One region of the Rhizobium sp. CB3090 genome, then DNA from elsewhere that is predicted to be linked to it. Evidence: predicted binding sites of a transcription regulator. Region 1 holds the regulator's gene; each other region holds the start of a gene.
What was found. The regulator PhoB, encoded in region 1, activates phosphate uptake and scavenging genes when phosphate is short. The targets are predictions, from matches to a motif close to TGTCATNNANCTGTCAT.

Region 2: the regulator PhoB is predicted to act here: its motif matches at 3,150-3,166, upstream of QA646_RS17420 (inorganic phosphate transporter).
Region 3: the regulator PhoB is predicted to act here: its motif matches at 2,175-2,191, upstream of QA646_RS07965 (LTA synthase family protein).

What each region holds. Positions count from the first base shown of each region.
Region 1 covers NZ_CP121662.1:130,234-136,473, forward strand. Annotated here, with positions in the region: gene pstC (phosphate ABC transporter permease subunit PstC) at 1-459, shown strand, start outside; gene pstA (phosphate ABC transporter permease PstA) at 456-1,790, shown strand; gene pstB (phosphate ABC transporter ATP-binding protein PstB) at 1,805-2,620, shown strand; gene phoU (phosphate signaling complex protein PhoU) at 2,672-3,385, shown strand; gene phoB (phosphate regulon transcriptional regulator PhoB) at 3,418-4,101, shown strand; gene QA646_RS00695 (IS1182 family transposase) at 4,217-5,587, shown strand; gene QA646_RS00700 (GcrA family cell cycle regulator) at 5,735-6,240, opposite strand, start outside.
Region 2 covers NZ_CP121662.1:3,629,746-3,635,985, reverse strand. Annotated here, with positions in the region: gene QA646_RS17445 (histidine phosphatase family protein) at 72-635, opposite strand; cobalamin riboswitch at 735-807, shown strand; gene QA646_RS17440 (CbtB-domain containing protein) at 863-1,072, shown strand; gene QA646_RS17435 (CbtA family protein) at 1,085-1,825, shown strand; gene QA646_RS17430 (hypothetical protein) at 2,013-2,495, shown strand; gene QA646_RS17425 (hypothetical protein) at 2,636-2,944, opposite strand; gene QA646_RS17420 (inorganic phosphate transporter) at 3,215-4,816, shown strand; gene QA646_RS17415 (MucR family transcriptional regulator) at 4,893-5,393, opposite strand; gene QA646_RS17410 (helix-turn-helix domain-containing protein) at 5,485-6,108, opposite strand; gene QA646_RS17405 (EAL domain-containing protein) at 6,227-6,240, opposite strand, start outside.
Region 3 covers NZ_CP121662.1:1,639,066-1,645,305, reverse strand. Annotated here, with positions in the region: gene QA646_RS07970 (DUF1003 domain-containing protein) at 1-26, opposite strand, end outside; gene QA646_RS07965 (LTA synthase family protein) at 211-2,139, opposite strand; gene QA646_RS07960 (NAD+ synthase) at 2,329-4,008, shown strand; gene QA646_RS07955 (hypothetical protein) at 4,039-4,866, shown strand; gene QA646_RS07950 (hypothetical protein) at 4,952-5,710, opposite strand; gene QA646_RS07945 (NADP-dependent malic enzyme) at 5,902-6,240, opposite strand, start outside.

The DNA.
Region 1 (6,240 bases):
GCGCAGAGCGTCTTGACCGCCGGCTTCGTCATGGGTGTCATGCTCATCCCTTACGTCTCCTCGCTTTCCGACGACATCATCATGGCCGTGCCGCGCTCGTTGCGCGACGGTTCGCTCGGCCTCGGCGCCACGCGGTCGGAGACGGTCAAGCGCGTCCTGCTGCCGGCCGCTTTGCCGGGCATCGTCGGCGCGCTGTTGATGACTGCGTCGCGGGCGGTCGGCGAGACCATGATCGTCGTATTGGCTGCCGGGGTTGCCGCCCGCATGCAGCTCGACCCCTTCGAGCCGATGACGACGGTCACCGTAAAGATCGTCAATCAGTTGACCGGCGACCTCGAATTCACCTCCCCGCAGACATTGGTCGCTTTCGCGCTTGGCATCACGCTCTTCGGCCTGACCCTCTGCCTGAACGTCTATGCACTCTACATCGTCCGCCGATTTAGGGAGCAATACGAATGAGCGAAGTCGTATCTTCCTCCCCGTCGCCTATTCCGCGCGGGCTCACGCCAGGGGCGCCGCTGCGGCGCGATATTGGCATCAGGCGTCGCTACGCCGCCGAACGCCGGTTCCGCGCCTATGGGCTTGCCGCCGTCATCTTCGGCCTGGTCTTCCTCATCGTCCTGGTCTCCACTGTTGTGCGCCACGGCTATACCGCCTTCGTGCAGACCTCGATCACCCTGCCGATCGAGTTCACCGAGAAGGTCATCGATCCCTCAGGCAAACGCGGAAGCGATCCGAAAGTGCTGATATCAGCCAATTATCCCGTTCTCATCCGTGACGCTCTGGTGAAGGCGCTGGGCATCGATCCCTCCAATCGGACGCTCATGCGCGAGGCGACGGAAATGGTCTCGGACGGCACGCGGATTGCGTTGCGCGACAAGGTCCTGGCCGACCCTTCTGTCATCGGGAAGACGGCAAAGGTCACTTTCCTCGCCAGTGCCAATATCGACTCCGCCAATAAGGGTGAGATCGACCTGACGGCAGACGAAAAGGATCGCAAGGTCTCCGACCGGCAACTTGCCTGGATGAAACAGCTCGCTGCGACCGGCGCCCTGCACGAGGCGTTCAATACCGGCCTGTTCCTGTCGGGCAATTCCAGCCGTCCGGAGGCCGCGGGTCTCGGCGTCGCACTGATCGGCTCGTTCTATCTCATGCTGACCGTATTGGTCCTGGCGCTGCCCATCGGCGTTGCCGCCTCGATCTATCTCGAGGAATTCGCGCCGAAGAACCGGCTGACGGATCTGATTGAGGTCAATATCAACAATCTCGCCGCGGTGCCGTCGATCGTTTACGGCCTGCTCGGCCTCTCGGTCTTCATCAACTTCATGGGCTTGCCGCGTTCCGCCTCGTTGGTTGGCGGACTGGTGCTGAGCCTGATGACGCTGCCGATGATCATCATCGCCACGCGCTCGGCCTTGCGTGCCGTGCCGCCGTCGATCCGCAGTGCTGCCCTCGGTCTCGGCGCCTCGCGCATGCAGGTGGTGTTCCATCATGTCCTGCCGCTCGCCATGCCCGGCATCCTGACGGGCACGATCCTCGGTCTGGCGCACGCGCTCGGTGAAACCGCGCCGCTACTCTTGATCGGCATGGTCGCCTTCGTCGCCAATTATCCGGCGGGACCGCTCGATCCTTCGACGGCCCTGCCGGTGCAAATCTACATGTGGGCGAGTGAAGCAGAGCGCGCCTTTGTCGAAAGAACCTCCGGAGCCATTATCGTCCTGCTCTTCTTCCTCGTTGCGATGAACATCGGCGCCATCCTGCTGCGCCGTCGCTTTGAGCGGCGCTGGTGACAGGAGACGATGGAATGAACATGATGACGGAAGTCGCGAGCGAAAAAGCACTGGCCAGGAAGATGACGACGATCCCCTACAAGATGATCGGTCAGGCCGTCTCGGTCTATTATGGCGACAAGCGCGCGCTGTTCGACGTGGACCTGAACATTCGTGCCAACACGGTCACCGCGCTGATCGGTCCTTCCGGCTGCGGCAAGTCCACCTTCCTGCGTTGCCTCAATCGTATGAACGATACGATCGACACCTGCCGCGTCACCGGCAAGATCACGCTCGACGATCAGGATGTCTATGATAACGCCATTGACGTCGTTGAGCTGCGCGCTCGCGTCGGCATGGTGTTCCAGAAGCCCAATCCGTTTCCGAAGTCGATATACGAGAACGTCGCCTATGGGCCGCGTATCCATGGGCTGCATCGATCCAAGACCGACCTCGACCATATCGTCGAAACCAGCCTGCAGAAGGCCGGGCTGTGGGGCGAGGTAAAGGACCGGCTCTTCGAGGCAGGCACCAGCCTCTCCGGCGGCCAGCAGCAACGCCTTTGCATCGCGCGCGCCGTCGCCGTCAGTCCGGAGGTCATTCTCATGGACGAGCCGTGCTCGGCGCTTGATCCGATCGCCACCGCCAAAGTCGAGGAACTCATTCATGAGCTGCGAGAGAACTTCACGATCGTCATCGTGACGCATTCCATGCAGCAGGCAGCCCGCGTTTCGCAACGTACCGCAATGTTTCATCACGGCCATCTGGTCGAGGAGAACGATACCGATAAGATGTTCACCAATCCCGATGATTACCGCACGCAGGATTACATCATGGGCCGTTTTGGCTGATGATGCTCCCCGCGCGGCTCCCTTCACACCTTTCACCTAGAGGATAGAAAAATGGTCTCTACACACATTCTCTCTGCTTACGACGAAGACCTGAAGTTCCTGACGCGCCGCATTTCCGAAATGGGCGGCCTGGCGGAGCAGATGGTCAGCGACAGCGTCCGCGCGCTGGTAAACGGCGATGCTGCCCTGGCGCAGAAGGTCATCTCCGATGACGTCATTCTCGACCACGCCGAGCGCGAAGTCGGCGACAAGGCGATCGTCACCATCGCCCGCCGCCAGCCGATGGCTGCCGACCTTCGTGAAATCATGGGCTCCATCCGCATCGCCGCGGATCTGGAGCGCGTCGGCGATCTCGGGAAGAACACTGCCAAGCGCGTCATCGCCGTGCAGGGCACCGGCGTTCCGCGTCGTCTCGCCCGCGGCATCGAGCATCTCTCCGAACTGGCGCTCGTCCAGCTCAAGGAAGTGCTCGACGTCTACACGACCCGTTCGCCTGATAAGGCTGTGTCGATCCGCGAGCGCGATGAGGAAATCGACGCCATGTACACCTCGCTCTTCCGCGAGATGCTGACTTACATGATGGAAGATCCGCGCAACATCACCACCTGCACGCATCTTCTCTTCTGCGCCAAGAACATCGAGCGTATCGGCGACCATGCCACCAACATCGCCGAGACGATCTATTACATGGCAACCGGCGCCCAGCCCGAAGGCGAGCGCCCGAAGGACGATACCGCCAATACCGTCGGTGCGGTGACGGAATAAAGTAGACGCCAAGAGAAGGAGACCACAGGCGCATGGTTCCGAGAGTAGCTGTTGTAGAAGACGAGGAAGCGCTAAGCGTTTTGCTGCGCTATAATCTCGAGGCCGAGGGCTTCGAGGTCGACACCATCCTGAGAGGCGACGAAGCCGAGCTGCGCCTCCAGGAGCGCATCCCCGATCTTCTGATCCTCGATTGGATGCTCCCTGGCGTGTCCGGCATCGAGCTCTGCCGTCGGCTGCGTATGCGGCCGGAGACAGAGCGCCTGCCGATCATCATGCTCACCGCTCGCGGCGAGGAAAGCGAGCGCGTACGCGGTCTTTCCACCGGCGCGGACGACTATGTCGTCAAGCCGTTCTCGACGCCGGAGCTGATGGCCCGCGTCAAGGCGATGCTGCGCCGAGCCCGCCCGGAGGTTCTGTCCACGGTGCTGCGCTGTGGCGATATCGAACTGGACCGCGAAACACATCGCGTCCACCGCAAGAGCCGTGAAGTGCGCCTGGGGCCGACGGAATTCCGCCTGCTGGAATTCCTGATGTCATCGCCCGGCCGCGTCTTCTCGCGCTCTCAGTTGCTCGACGGCGTATGGGGACACGATATCTATGTCGACGAACGCACCGTCGATGTGCATGTCGGCCGCCTGCGCAAAGCGCTGAATTTCTCCAATATGCAAGACGTCATCCGCACCGTTCGCGGCGCGGGTTATTCCATGGAGGCCTGATCGGGCAACCGACTGGCCGCCAATATAGCGGCGGAAACAGAAAACGGGCCTTTCGGCCCGTTCAGACTGCTGACAAACCCCTGGCGATGCTGGGGATTTTGTGATTCATTGGGATATGTTGAAGAAACCCGCTGCCGAACAGACGGCGATCGAGATGGTGACGCTCGATAGCCTGGTGCCGAAGGATCACCTGCTTCGCAAGATCGATCAGGTGATCGATTTTTCCTTCATCCATGATCGTGTTGCCGGACTTTACTGCGCCGACAACGGCCGGCCGGCGCTCGATCCGACCTTGATGTTCAAGGCGCTGTTTATCGGCTATCTGTTCGGCATCCGCTCGGAGCGTCAGTTGGTGCGCGAGATCGAGGTCAACGTCGCCTATCGCTGGTTCCTGCGGCTGAGGCTGACGGACGGAGTGTTCGACGCCTCGACCTTGTCGCAGAACCGCCGCCGGCGCTTCAACGATCCCTGCGTAGCCCAGGATATCTTCGATCATATCGTCGAACAGGCGATCGCCCACAAGCTGGTCGACGGCACGGTGCTTTATACCGACTCGACGCATCTGAAGGCCAATGCCAACAAGGGCAAATACGATCTTGCCATGATCGAAAAGTCGCGTGCCGACTATTGGGCCGATCTCGACCGGGCCATTGAGGCCGAGCGTGTCGTGCACGGCCAGAAGCCGTTGAAGGAGAAGGAGCGCGAGCCGCAGGTCAAGGAGACCAAGGTCAGCCGCACCGATCCGGAGGCGGGCTATATGGTGCGCGACGGCAAGCCCAAGGGCTTCTTCTATCTCGACCACCGCACGGTGGACGGCAAGCTTGCCATCATCACCGACACCCATGTCACACCGGCCAACGTGCATGACTCGATCGTCTATCTCGATCGGCTGGACCGGCAGCGCCGCCGCTTCGGCTTCGACGTCGGTGCCGTCGGACTGGATGCCGGCTATGCCACGGCCGGTATCGCCAAGGGGCTGGAAGACCGGCAGATCCTCGGCGTCACCGGCTATCGCAATCCGACGCCGCCCAAGGCCGGCATGATGCGCAAGTCGAAGTTCGTCCATGACATGCAAGCCGATGGTTATCGCTGCCCCGAGGGTCAGCTCTTGACCTATGCCACCACCGACCGCAACGGCTACAAGCACTACACATCCGATCCGGCCATCTGCCAAACCTGTCCGCTGCTGGCCTCCTGCACATCCAACGCCAAAGCGGTCCGCTCCATCACCCGCCATGTCTGGCAAGATGCTCGTGAACGCACCGATGCCCACCGTCTCACCCCCTGGGGAAGGGCTATCTACAAGCGCCGCAAGGAGACGGTCGAACGCTCCTTTGCCGATGCCAAGCAACTGCACGGGCACCGCTATGCCCGCTTCCGAAGTCTCACCCGCGTCGCCTGCCAGTGCCTGCTGGCGGCAGCAGCGCAGAACATCAAGAAGATCGCCATGGCGCTCACCAAAGCACCCAAACCGAGCCTGGCGTGAGGGCCAGAGGCCGCCAACTTCCCCTCGCCGCACAGCCCAACTTAAAACAACCCATGGTCATAAAACAAAACCCGCCGAAAATATCGACGGGTTTGTCAGCAGTCTGAACGGGCCTTTCGGCCCGTTTTTCATATGGTTGGCACCGGTTCAGTGTGCCGCCCGGCGCCGGTCATGCACCGGCTGGTAAGCCAGGCGCTGATGATAGGTGCAATAGGGCGAAGAGTCCGGGCTGTCGTTGCCGCAGAAGTGAAAATCATCCTTCAGCGGGTCGCCGACCGGCCACTTGCAGGTGCGTTCGGTGAGCTCCGTCAGGCCGAGGCGGCGCGAGATCGGAACGACCACATTGGCGGCCGGGCGATATTCGATCTCGTGGACCGTATCGATCTCGACCTCTTCCTTGAGCATCGTCGCACCCTGCTGGCGGGTAACCGTGCGGGTTGCAACGCGCGAGGCGTAGTTCGGCGCCCGCGGGGCCGAGGTATTGCGTTTCGGGGCTCGAGCTGCAGTTGCCACGCCACCGGCTTTCGCTCGGCCCGGCAGGCTCAAGCGATGCACTTTGCCGATGACGGCATTACGACTGACACCACCGAGCTGTGCCGCGATCTGGCTGGCGCTCAAACCTTCGGACCACAGCTTTTTCAGCTTCTCGACGC
Region 2 (6,240 bases), 410 kb from region 1:
TTTAGCTCTTTGTTTTTGCATGTCGTTTTCGCAAAACCGCCGCACACTTTTGCGCGACATGCATTAGAGCGCTACCTCGCGGCATTCGGAAAGCGAAGCTGCCAGCGACGGCCGTCGCTGGTCATCTCCACGATGCCGAGCGGCTCGATGTCGATGGTCCAGAACGCCGGAGGCGGCGCCTGCAGCACATGGAGAATGGCGGCGCGAATGACCGTCGCATGCGTGACGACGACCGTATGACCGCCATCGCCGATGTGAGCCTTCATCCAATCGCCGACGCGGGCGAGCACGGCGGACAGGGATTCGCCGCCATGCGGCGCCGCATCGAAGTCCAGCATCCACTGCGACAGTGCTTCCGGATCGGTCTCATGGAGGTCGGTGATCGGCCTGCCTTGCCAGCGCCCGTAGTCGCATTCCCGGAAAGACGGCTCCATCATGCACTCAAGCCCCAAAGCCGCAGCCGTCTGGCAGGCCCGGAGCGCCGGGCTCGTCCATGCCCGATCGACCGTTCCGAACCTGGACGTCGGTTGAATTCGCTCGAGCGCTTTTGGCTCCAGCGGCTCGTCGTCGGGAAAGCATCCCTCACGATTGGCGCGCGTCGGCCCGTGACAAATCCAGCTCAGACGTCCTTTCATACAGCTCGATAACTCCATACTTGTCGCGATTTCGCATCGCGATGGCGTTTGATTGACAACTATATTTGCAGCCAGATATAAACTTAGGCTTACGGGTGTGGAAGCCGGTGAAATCCCGGCGCGGTCGCGCCACTGTAATCGAAGGGCGGATACCGCCCCTAGAAAGCCAGACCCTTCCCGTAACCCCCTTCCGCAAATGGAACGCGTTATTCAAAGAGGGAAATACAATGTCTGACACCACATTCGCACCGACCGCAATCCCAACGCCGATCCCGGCTGGCGAAATCCTGCCCTGGGCGATCTTCGCCGGGCTTCTCCTCATGCTGGCGATCTATTTCATCGGCGCCGAAGAAGGCGCGACGGCGCTGTTCTCCGGATCCTATGTGCACGAATTCGTGCATGACGCGCGCCACCTGCTCGGATTCCCCTGCCACTAAGGGGCAACGCCCATGGTTGGACGCCTTTTGCTCCGCGGCATGCTGGTCGGAGTGCTTGCCGGCATTCTCATTTTCGCTTTCGCCCATACGTTCGGCGAGCCGCTCGTCGATCGGGCAATTGCGTTTGAAGAGCAGGCTGCCCAGGCGGCAGGCGAAATGCCGGAACCGGAAATCGTCAGCCGTGCCACCCAGGCCGGCCTCGGTCTCTTCGCCGGGAGCATAGTGTATGCCGCGGCAATAGGCGGGCTCTTTGCCCTCGTTTTCGCCTATGTCTATGGCCGCGTCAGCCCCTTCGGCGCGCGCGGAACTGCCGCATTGCTGGCGATCGGCGCCTTCATCGCCATCTCTTTGGTTCCCGACATCAAATATCCCGCCAATCCGCCGGCAGTCGGAAATCCGGATACGATCGGCGCCAGGACCGAGTTGTTCTTCGTGATGATCGTGGCCTCCATCGTCGCCATGGTTGCCGCTGTATCCCTCGCCCGTCAGTTGGCGGCGCGGTACGGATCATGGAACGGTGCGATCTTCGCCGGCATCGCCTACATCGTGTTCATCGGCCTGGTGCAATACCTGCTGCCGACAATCAACGAAGTGCCGGAGCAGTTTTCTGCCGTCGTACTCTGGCGATTCCGGATCGCCTCGCTCGGCATGCACGCGATCCTGTGGACGACCCTTGGCCTCGCCTTCGGCGCGTGGGCCGAACGCGACCTGCCGCAGGTTCGCTACGGTCGCACAGCCGCGCGCCGGGCCTGAAATGGCAAGCCTGACATGTCCCACGCGTGCCTTCATGCGTGGGACTTACTTGCTGAAATCAGCCATTCTATTTTCGATATTTTGCCTGGCTTGCACCCTCAGCCTGCCAATAGAGGCAAAGGCGCATACCAGCGGATCGTCCGGAAGTCAGGCGGGCATTCCGATACCAAGCCTGACCCATGGCGAGATGGCCGTGATCGCTCCCTATTACGGGCGGATCGTTGCGCTGGCCTCATCGGCATCCGACACGGACGAAGCCTTCCGTCGCGTGTTGAACTTCACGCTGATCCAGCGCGCCTATTGCCTTTGGGGTGTCATGCCGGGAAGTGCCGGGAATGAGGACAGCCCCTTTAACGAATGCTCGCATGCCTATCTCGCCGCCGCCAAGATGGTGCTGCTGCAGATGCGCAAGATGAAGGACGAAAGGGCGGCCGCCGGCGACCTCGTCTCCGAAATCGACAGCGCACTGGTGCGCAACAACCTGTCGCTTGTTCTCTGCCGTTTCAGCGGCGAGAGCTTCAATACGGCCGACCTCATCCGGCCGCGACTTGCCGGCATCTTTCTGCACGGCAAAAGCCTCGCCGCAACGATGCTGGCACTGATGACGGCAGTGGCCGCGCTGTGGTGGACCGCGCGGCTCCTGCGGACGAAACCGGCTGTTGCCGATTAGAGCATTTCCAGGAAAAGTGCTCAGCGATTTTCCGTCCGGAATGCGTAAAAACAAAGAGATAGAGCGGGAAAGCGATTCCGTGAAACGCTGAACCGCTCTAGACGACATCCGCCGACACCGGACGGCGCTGTGTCTGGCTTTTACCAATCTCGCGGCCGGCCGCGCCAGCCACCATCCCATCCGTCACGATAATAGGGGCGATGGCCATACCAGCCCCAACGCGGCGGTGGCGGTCTGTAGTATCCCCAACCATAACCGCGCGGCGGTCCCCAGCGGTTCGGCCGGCATACGCCCCGAGGCGTCAAATGCCAGCCGCGGCCGCAGGCATAATCGACATTGATGACCGGTGCTTTGGCTACGGTGCCAACAGCGGCGATGGGCATCGCGTCTGCCGAAGATACGGCGATGCTGCCAAGCACGGCAGCAACGGCAATCACGGACAATCTCATCGTGATGATCCTCCATTCAAGTCCCTTACATGCGGATTTAAACGCCTACAGGCTGAATGCCGGGTGAACCGAAAAAGGCATTTTCACGGCAAAATCAAGATGTTGAACGTGAAGTTGAGGCGACAATCCATGTGTTGCCGTTTAACGCGAGGCACATTTGCCAGCGAGCGCCGATACAACCGCGCCTGCATAAGCATCCCTTTTGCGTCATGAGAGCTTCATTAACGGCGCTTACATGAAGAACCTTACTTTGCCACAAGGGAGTTTGAGATGGTCGACGTCGTTTCAAGCAATTCGGAGGGTGGCAATCACCCCATTCACGGCACAGGCGCTTCCGCAAAATGGTTTCTGCCGATCTTTGGCATCGTCGTGCTCGGCGGCCTTGTCTATGTCGGCTATGCCCTTGGCAGCGATCTTGCCAATGCCGCTGCGGTTCCGTGGATCCTTCTCGGATTGGCGCTGCTGATCGCGCTCGGCTTTGAATTCGTCAATGGTTTCCATGATACGGCAAATGCGGTCGCAACCGTCATCTACACGCGTTCGCTGCCGGCCGAGTTTGCAGTTATCTGGTCAGGCTTCTTCAATTTTCTCGGCGTGCTGACCTCTTCCGGTGCGGTCGCCTTCGGCATTCTGGCGCTGCTGCCCGTTGAACTGATCCTTCAGGTCGGTTCCGGCTCCGGCCTTGCCATGGTCTTCGCCCTGTTGACCGCCGCCATCGTGTGGAACCTCGGCACCTGGTATCTCGGCCTGCCGGCGTCGAGTTCGCATACGCTCGTCGGTTCTATCATCGGCGTCGGCCTTGCCAATCAGTTCCTCGCACCGGCCGGGTCCGCGACGAGCGGCGTCGACTGGTCGCAGGCAAGCAGCGTCGGCATGTCACTCTTGCTATCGCCGATCATCGGTTTCTGCCTGGCCGCGGTGCTGTTGCTGGTCGCCAAAATTCTGATCCGCAACAAGAACCTTTATGAAGCGCCGAAAGGCAATGCGCCGCCGCCGCTTTGGATTCGCGGCCTGCTGATCTTCACCTGCACCGGAGTCAGCTTCGCCCATGGTTCGAATGACGGCCAGAAGGGCATGGGTCTGATCATGCTCATCCTTATCGGCCTCGTACCGACTGCGTTTGCACTGAACCGGACGCCCGATGTCAATTACCTTGATGCCTACAAGGCAGCCTCGGCGCAGGTCGAGACCGTCCTCGGCAAGTATGTGAAGCCCGGCGTTGCCACGCCTGCAGACCCGAAGGCTGCGGTCAGCGATGCCGTGAAGAGCAAGACCTGGACGGACGCAACCACGCCGGCACTGCAGGCCTATATCCATGCCACCAGTGCCGAGATCGCCGCCTATCCAAGCGTCGAAAAGCTGCCGAACGGCCTCGTCGGCAACGTTCGTAACGACATCTATCTGATCGGTGAATCGCTGAAGCTGATAGACAAGCAGAAGCTGCTGCCGATGAACACTGACGACCTGAAGGCCGTCACCAGCTATCACGCCGCCGTCGATCACGCGACCAAGTTCATTCCGCTGTGGGTGAAGGTTGCAGTGGCGCTGGCACTCGGGCTCGGTACCATGGTCGGCTGGAAGCGCATCGTGGTGACTGTCGGCGAAAAGATCGGCAAGACGCATCTGACCTATGGTCAGGGCGCTGCAGCCGAAGTCGTCGCCATGCTGACGATCGGTGCGGCAGACCATCTCGGCTTGCCGGTTTCGACGACGCACGTCCTCTCCTCCGGCGTCGCCGGCACCATGGCCGCGAATGGTTCCGGTCTGCAATGGTCCACCGTGCGCAACATGCTGATGGCCTGGATTCTCACCTTGCCGGCCTCGATCGCGCTCGCATTCGTACTCTTCATCCTGCTTCGCCAGGTCTTCTGACCGGCGTCGCCGGGCTATAGAACTGGCTAGCCGGCAAAATATCGTCAAGAGATTGGCGTCCTCCGCGCGGGCGCCATTATTCTTGCGGCTTGTTACCGTTGGCGCCGAGGCCGGAGAGTTTGGCAAGTTCCGAACGGCGGTTCGCATAATTCTGGGCGACCATCGGATAATTGGGAGCAAGACCCCATTTTGCGCGATATTCCTCGGGCGTCATGCCGTAATGAACGCGCAGGTGCCGCTTGAGCGTCTTGAAGCGCTTTCCGTCCTCGAGGCAGACGAGGTAGTCGTTCGTCACCGATTTCTTGAGATCGACGGCCGGAACGGGCCTCGCCTGCTCCTGCGGCGATGTGGATCTATCCAGAGCCTGCAGCGCCTCATGCACATCCGCGATCAGCTTCGGAAGGCTGCCGATAGGAACGGGATTGTGGCTGATATAGGCCGAAACGATCTTCACACAGCCGTCAAACAGAACATGCGATTGCGGCTGAGGCAGATCTCTCCTGCTGCCGAAAGCGTCCATCATCGTTTCCCGGGTCTCGTGTGGCTTGGCATGCGCCGCCGCGCGTGATTGCTTCATGTACAAACCCATTCGTGAATCTTGCATTGGTTTTCAAACTCCACAGGTTTTGGTTTGCGGCATCTTCGGCATCCCTAATGAGGACGCCCGCTCATTGCCGGTCTTTCTCCGCCACGGGCTCGCTACCGTCGGTCGCATCCGCAAAGTCCCTTGCGGGATCTGCAAATTCCTTTGCAGGATCTGCAAAGTAGGTAGCCAGCTTGGTGCATAGAATGATGAGGGGAATGCCGAGCATGAAGGCGGCATAGGTTGGATTGCCGTTGCAGTGGCGCAGCGTCTGAAGGATGAGCTTGCGCTCGACATCTTCCACGGTCTGGCCGACCAGAACACCGACGGCGGTGTTTACGGTATGCGGCGCAAGGCTGTCGTCGCAGGCGGAGAGGTGCGCGACGATCTCATCGATCAACCGCTCTTCGCTCGCCGTCGCCAGCACGATGCCGGCGGCGCGGTCGAGCTCACAAAAGACATAAAGGCCATTTTCCGCATCGATCGAGACCCGTCCGGAAACATTGCCCGATGCGTCGCGAATGACGATATGCGGCTCCTCTCCACCGACAAGGGTGAACGGCAACCGGCTGTCGATATAGGGAGCGCCGGGGAACAAGCCCTGCAGCTCCTCGAACAGCAAGTCAAGCCGTACTTGCGCCTGTACGTCCCGCGCAGTGGAGGCGGCGGAGACATCATAATCCCGATGGAAGGAAGGATGTTTGATCATGCCGTCACCTCCGCAGTCGAGGCGGAAAGAGAGGCAGGCAAGCAGCGCCTCCCACCGATGAACTCCAAGTCGTGGGTCCGTTTTGCCGAGCAGCTTTGCAGGACGACGGATGGAGTATTCATCCAACCTCCC
Region 3 (6,240 bases), 1.5 Mb from region 1:
TGAACGAAATTGGGTAGACTATACATGGGAATACTCCAAAGATCCGGTCGCTTTGGAGGCAAGTATTCGACTGCCCGATGCAAATGCAATGCAAAAAGCGTTGCTGCCTAAAGCGCATCGCGATCTCCAGGATTCGCTCCTTGCGCTTAGGTCTTTGATTTTGCGCATGTCGTTATCGCAAAACCGCTGCGCACCATTGCGCGACGTGTTTTAGCTGCCCTGGCTAACCAGCCAGGCATGCGAGGGAAAGAAGCGGTCGAGTCCATATTCGCGTCCGAACATCGCGTCATATTGTAAATAGCGATAGTCGCGCATCAGCGGATCGAGGTTTTGCTCCTTGCGAGCCCAATCCGGAAAAGCCTGATTGTCGCGCGTCGCCAATTGGTAGCGATCAATGATGGTGTATTTCTTCTGCAGGCGGCCGAGAAAGCCGGTGTAGAAAGGGTGCTCGTAGCCGGCGGTCTTGAGGATGTGGTAGGGCAGTTGCGAGGGGCTGATCGTTCCGACATCTTTGCGCACGCCCTTTCTGCTCGACCAGATGACCAGCGGCGTTTGGTGCTCCCGCTTCATCACATCGAGCGGCGCTTTTCGGGTCGCCACCTGTTCGGGCATGTAACCGGTATCCGGATAGACCGTGCCAAGCGGTGGCAGATGATCGCCCCAGAGAGCGATGATCGTCTCACGGTCGCGCTTCGAAGCCCAATCCATCAGCATTTTCAAGCTCTGGTCGGCTTCCCGAACGCCTTGCGTATAAGTCGCAAGCGTGTCGCGATCGGCGTCACTCAGATCGCCTTTGATATCAACCGTATTCTCCGCATAGCGATGCGGTTCATAGGGACCGTGGCCCTGCAGCGTCACGGCGAAGAAGAAAAATGGCCGCTCCATGGCGTCGCCCTCGCGCATGATCTCCTTCATCAGTGAGTCATCGGAGGCAAAAAGGCCGCGCTTCTCCATTGGCGGCATGGTCTCTTCGGTGCGGAATTCCTCGAAGCCGAAAGCCTTGTAGACTTCGTTGCGGTTCCAGAACCAGCCGCTGAACGGATGGATGGAGCGCGCCGCATAGCCTTCGCCGCGGAAGAAGGTGGCAAGCGAAGGCATCGGCCGGCGAACATATTGCTGATAGGGAATGCTGCCATAGGGCAGGAATGCATTGGAGAAGCCGGTCAGCGCCTCGAACTCGACATTGGCAGTCATGCCGCCGAATTCGGGAGAGAAGACATAGCCCGACTGCGCCGCGCGGATGTTCGGCATGGGATCGGGCGTGAAGGTGAGATTGGTAAGCCGGGTCGGGTCCCAGAAAGACTCGCTCATCAGCATGATGACGTCGGGTTTTTCGCGTGGGCCGGAAAGATAGCCATAGTTGCGGGCAGGTATGGCGTCGATCGCATTTTGCCCATACCCCGCAGGTGCTTTGACATCGGCCATCGGCAGGTTCAGCGAGAATGCGATGATGAAGCCGTTGTAACCGTAATTTTCCTTCTGATCCCAGACGATGGGGATGATGCGCAGCTTTTCCCTGATGAGCGAATTTTGCGTCGGATCCATCTGCGAGACAAAGACGATCATGAGCGGCAAGCAGATGGATAGCCGCGCGATCCTTGCATTGCGCGAAAGCGCTGCCGCGTGTCGCCAAGTATAGCGCCAGAGAAGGGCGACAGCGATGACCGAGGCAACAATGCCGACAGCGACCGCAACCGCAGTCCACGGACGCTCACGCACGATCACCGGCATGAGTTCCAGGATCTGATGTGCAAAAAGGAAGTCCGAAGGATAGAGCGGATCGGAAAGATAATGCTGCTTCTGATTGGAGATGAAGGCCGGGACCAAGGCCAACGGCACAATCAACAGGATCGATTGGTGCGCGCGACTGAACAAGGCGTCAAGCACCAACATCAGCAACATGACTATGCCGACCGTGGTGAAGCCCGGATGGATCGGCGAAATGAAATAGCCGGGGAGATCTGTCAACTCGCCGCGTGCGACCCATTCGACCGCGACGACGGTGAAGAGCGCAAGCAAGAAGGTTAGAACAAGGCTGAGAAGCTGACGTAAAGCCGTCTGTAGTCGGCTCGCGGCACCAAGCTTTTGTAGAATGGCAAATCTGCCTGCCAATACAGAACTGGGGACCAGCGCGACCAAAGGCCTCTCCAATTATTACAAAACCTTCATATAATTGTCATCTCTCTGTCATGAACGGCGGGTGAACCGCAAGGCTTACTTACGATTTTTCGGTGGCAAAATACCTCCCATACGGGTGCCGTATTCTTTGGCGCAGGAAGAGGGCCGAAGGCTGTTGCGGGACGGGATTGCGCTCGCTAGATATATGGCATGACAGAACAAAGCCCCATCACCCAGACCATCCGCATCGCTGTCGCCCAGCTCAACCCGACGGTGGGCGATGTCTCCGGCAATCTTGCCAAGGCTCGGGAAGCGCGGGCCGAGGCGGCGCGCGAGGGCGCGCAGCTTGTGTTGCTGACGGAGTTGTTCATCTCCGGCTATCCGCCGGAGGATCTGGTGCTGAAACCGGCCTTTATCCGCGCTTGCCGGAAAGCTGTGGAAAGCCTTGCGGCCGATACCGCCGATGGCGGGCCCGGTGTCGTTATCGGTTTTCCACGGCAGGACGAGACCGGTCGCTACAATTCGGTCGCCGTGCTCGATGGCGGCAAGATCATCTTCGTCAGGGACAAGGTCGATTTGCCGAACTATGGCGAATTCGATGAGAAGCGCGTCTTCGACGAAGGTACTATTGCAGGGCCGGTCAATTTTCGAGGCGTTCGCATCGGTATTCCCATTTGCGAGGAAATCTGGAACGATCTCGGCATCTGCGAGACGCTGGCCGAAAGCGGGGCGGAAATTCTTCTGGTTCCGAATGGCTCGCCCTATTATCGCGGCAAGGTTGATGTCCGTCACCAGGTCGCATTGCGGCAGGTGATCGAGTCAGGTTTGCCACTCATCTTCGCCGCTCAGGTTGGCGGTCAAGACGAACTGGTTTTCGATGGCGCAAGCTTCGGCTTCAATGCTGACAAGTCGCTGGCCTTTCAGATGAGCCAGTTTGAAACCGCATTGGCGGTGACGACGTGGAAGAAGAACGGCGATGGCTGGTACTGCGCCGAAGGTCCGATGGCGCATATTCCGGAAGGCGAGGAGGCCGACTACCGCGCCTGCCTGCTGGGCTTCCGCGACTATGTGAACAAGAACGGCTTCAAATCGGTCGTGCTTGGCCTGTCCGGCGGCATAGACTCGGCGATCTGCGCTGCCATCGCCGTCGATGCGCTCGGCGAAGAGCGGGTACGCACCGTCATGCTGCCCTACCGCTATACCTCGCAGGATTCACTGAAGGATGCGGCCGATTGTGCCAAGGCACTCGGCTGCCGCTACGACATCGTGCCGATCGAGGAGCCGGTGGTCGGCTTCACTTCGGCGCTTTCGGATCTGTTCGAAGGCACCGACAGCGGCATCACTGAGGAAAATCTGCAGAGTCGTGCCCGCGGCACCATTCTCATGGCGATTTCCAACAAGTTCGGCTCGATGGTGGTGACCACGGGCAACAAGTCGGAAATGTCTGTTGGATATGCCACGCTCTATGGCGACATGAATGGCGGCTTCAATCCGATCAAGGACCTCTACAAGATGCAGGTCTATGCGCTGTCGCGCTGGCGCAATCTGCATGTGCCGCCAGGCGCGCTTGGCCCGTCGGGCGAGGTGATCCCGTTCAACATCATCGACAAGGCGCCGTCGGCCGAGCTGCGGCCCAACCAGACGGACCAGGATTCGCTGCCACCCTATCCGGTGCTCGACGATATTCTGGAGTGCCTGGTGGAAAAGGAAATGGCGGTCGAGGAGATCGTTGCGCGTGGGCATGATGTCGCGACGGTCCATCGCGTCGAACATCTGCTTTATCTCGCCGAATACAAGCGCCGCCAATCGGCGCCGGGCGTGAAGATCACCAAGAAGAATTTCGGTCGCGATCGGCGCTATCCGATCACCAACCGGTTCCGCGATCGCTGATCGCGGCGCCCTGCCGCGAATGGAGAGCCAATGCGCAGTTCGGTCGAGATCTATAATATTCGTACCGGTGAAAACCGCGTCGTCTGGCAGACCGAACGGCTGGTCGAAGCGCCGAATTTTTCGCCGGACGGGCGCTATCTGCTGCTGAATGGCGATGGCCTGCTTTATCGGCTCGCGCTCGACGGCAAGGCCGAGGCCATTCAGGTCGATACCGGTTTTGCGACGCTCTGCAACAACGACCACGGCATATCGCCTGACGGTTCGTTGATCGCCATTTCCGACAAGACGGAGCACGGCAAGTCCTGCATCTATGTCCTGCCGGCTGAGGGCGGCACGCCGCGGCAGGTGACGCAGAATCTGCCCTCCTATTGGCATGGCTGGTCTCCCGATGGGCAGCAGTTTTCCTATTGCGGCATTCGAGATGATGTTTTCGATATCTACACGATTTCGATCGATGGCGGCGAAGAGACGCGGCTGACGCATGGCGAAGGCCGCAATGATGGGCCCGACTATTCCGCCGATGGGCAATGGATCTATTTCAACTCAAGCCGCACTGGCCTGATGCAGATCTGGCGCATCCATCCAGACGGAACCGGGCTGGAGCAGATAACCAACGACAATTACGGCAACTGGTTCGCCCATCCATCGCCGAAGAACGACAAGGTCGTGCTGCTCTCCTACGACCCCGACGTCTTCGACCATCCGCGCGACCTCCACGTCCGGCTGCGGCTGATGGATATGGATGGCGGTAATCTCACGACGCTGTTCGAGCTTTTCGGCGGACAGGGGACGATCAATGTGCCGAACTGGTCTCCGGATGGTGACGAGTTCGCCTATGTCCGCTACGAGCCGGCTTGATCTCACTGGACAAGTTAGCATCCGGCTGTTCCTGAGTTGGTTTTGGAGACAGACGATGAGGCGGTTGCCGCGCTGCTGAGAGCGCCTATTGTGCCGGCTGCGGACCGGCCGCTTTCGGATGTTTGAGATCGATGCCACCTTGGTCTGTCGCGAGGAATTGCGGTCCGACCTGGCGCACCTTGTTTGCCGAGGGATCGTAAGGCCGGTCCGCCGGCATTTGTCTGGGCTGAATCTGGGTGACCGCCGGCGCCGACGCTGCCGGCATCTGCCGTTGCGGCAGCGTCGCGTCCGTCTGGGGCCTGTGCGTCTCGATCGACGTGATCGAGCTTTCCGGTTGCGCGAACGACTGCTCTTCAGGCGCGTAAGGCTCCTGCTTCAACCGGGTGTTGATAACAGTATCCGGCTCGGCCGACGCGGGGGCGTTGCAGCCATTGCGTTGCATGATGGCCAGCAATTGGCGCCGTTGTGCCCCTTCGGCGTCGACGCGGGTCAAACTCAGCTCACGCTCATCCATCAGCGAACTAAGGTCCTGCTGCATCCGGTCTAGTGACGTCTGCATCTCGTCGCAGGCGCCACTATCCCCGGAGCCGGAACCGAAGATCACCACGCTGTCTGAAGAGCAGCCCTGATTGCGCATATCGCTTTTTAGCTGCCGGATCATCAGATTCTGTTGAGCGATAGCGCGCGAAAGCTGCCGTGTCTCGGCGCTGGCGCCGACAACTTGCGTGATATTGGCATACCGACCATGCAGTTCGTCGCAGAGGGTATTCGTCTGCGCCAAAGCCGGCGAAGCTGCCAGTAAGGACAGCAAAAGACAGGAGAAGGAATTTCTGCCGCGGTTCACGATTTTGCTCTTCGAAAGCGGTTCGACTTTGAAAAACGATACAGCGTGGAGCTTAACAACGTACCTATAGAAACACGTTTCAGGTGGGAAGACTCTTGCGAAATGATCGAAGATGGAGCGGGGTCACCTTTGTCGCCGTCTGGTGACGTCGCTGCGGCCGCCACAGAAGACGGCCGCGACGAGGGGGCCGCTCAATTCGGCTGCGAGGCCTCGACCACCGCAAGGGCTGCCATGTTCACGACGCCGCGCGATGTGACGGAGGGCGACAGAATGTGGGCGGGGAGCGCCGTACCGAGAAGGATCGGGCCGACATGCAGGCCGTCTGTCATGGTCTTGACCACGCCGAGGGTAATGTTGGCGGCATCGAGATTTGGGAAGACCAGTAGGTTCGCTTCGCCGGTAAGCGTGCTGTCGGGCATGACATGGCGGCGCAGGCTTTCGGAAATGGCGCTGTCGCCGTGCATTTCGCCGTCGACTTCCAGCTCCGGTGCCATCTCGCGGACAAGCGCCAGGGCATTGCGCATCTTGGT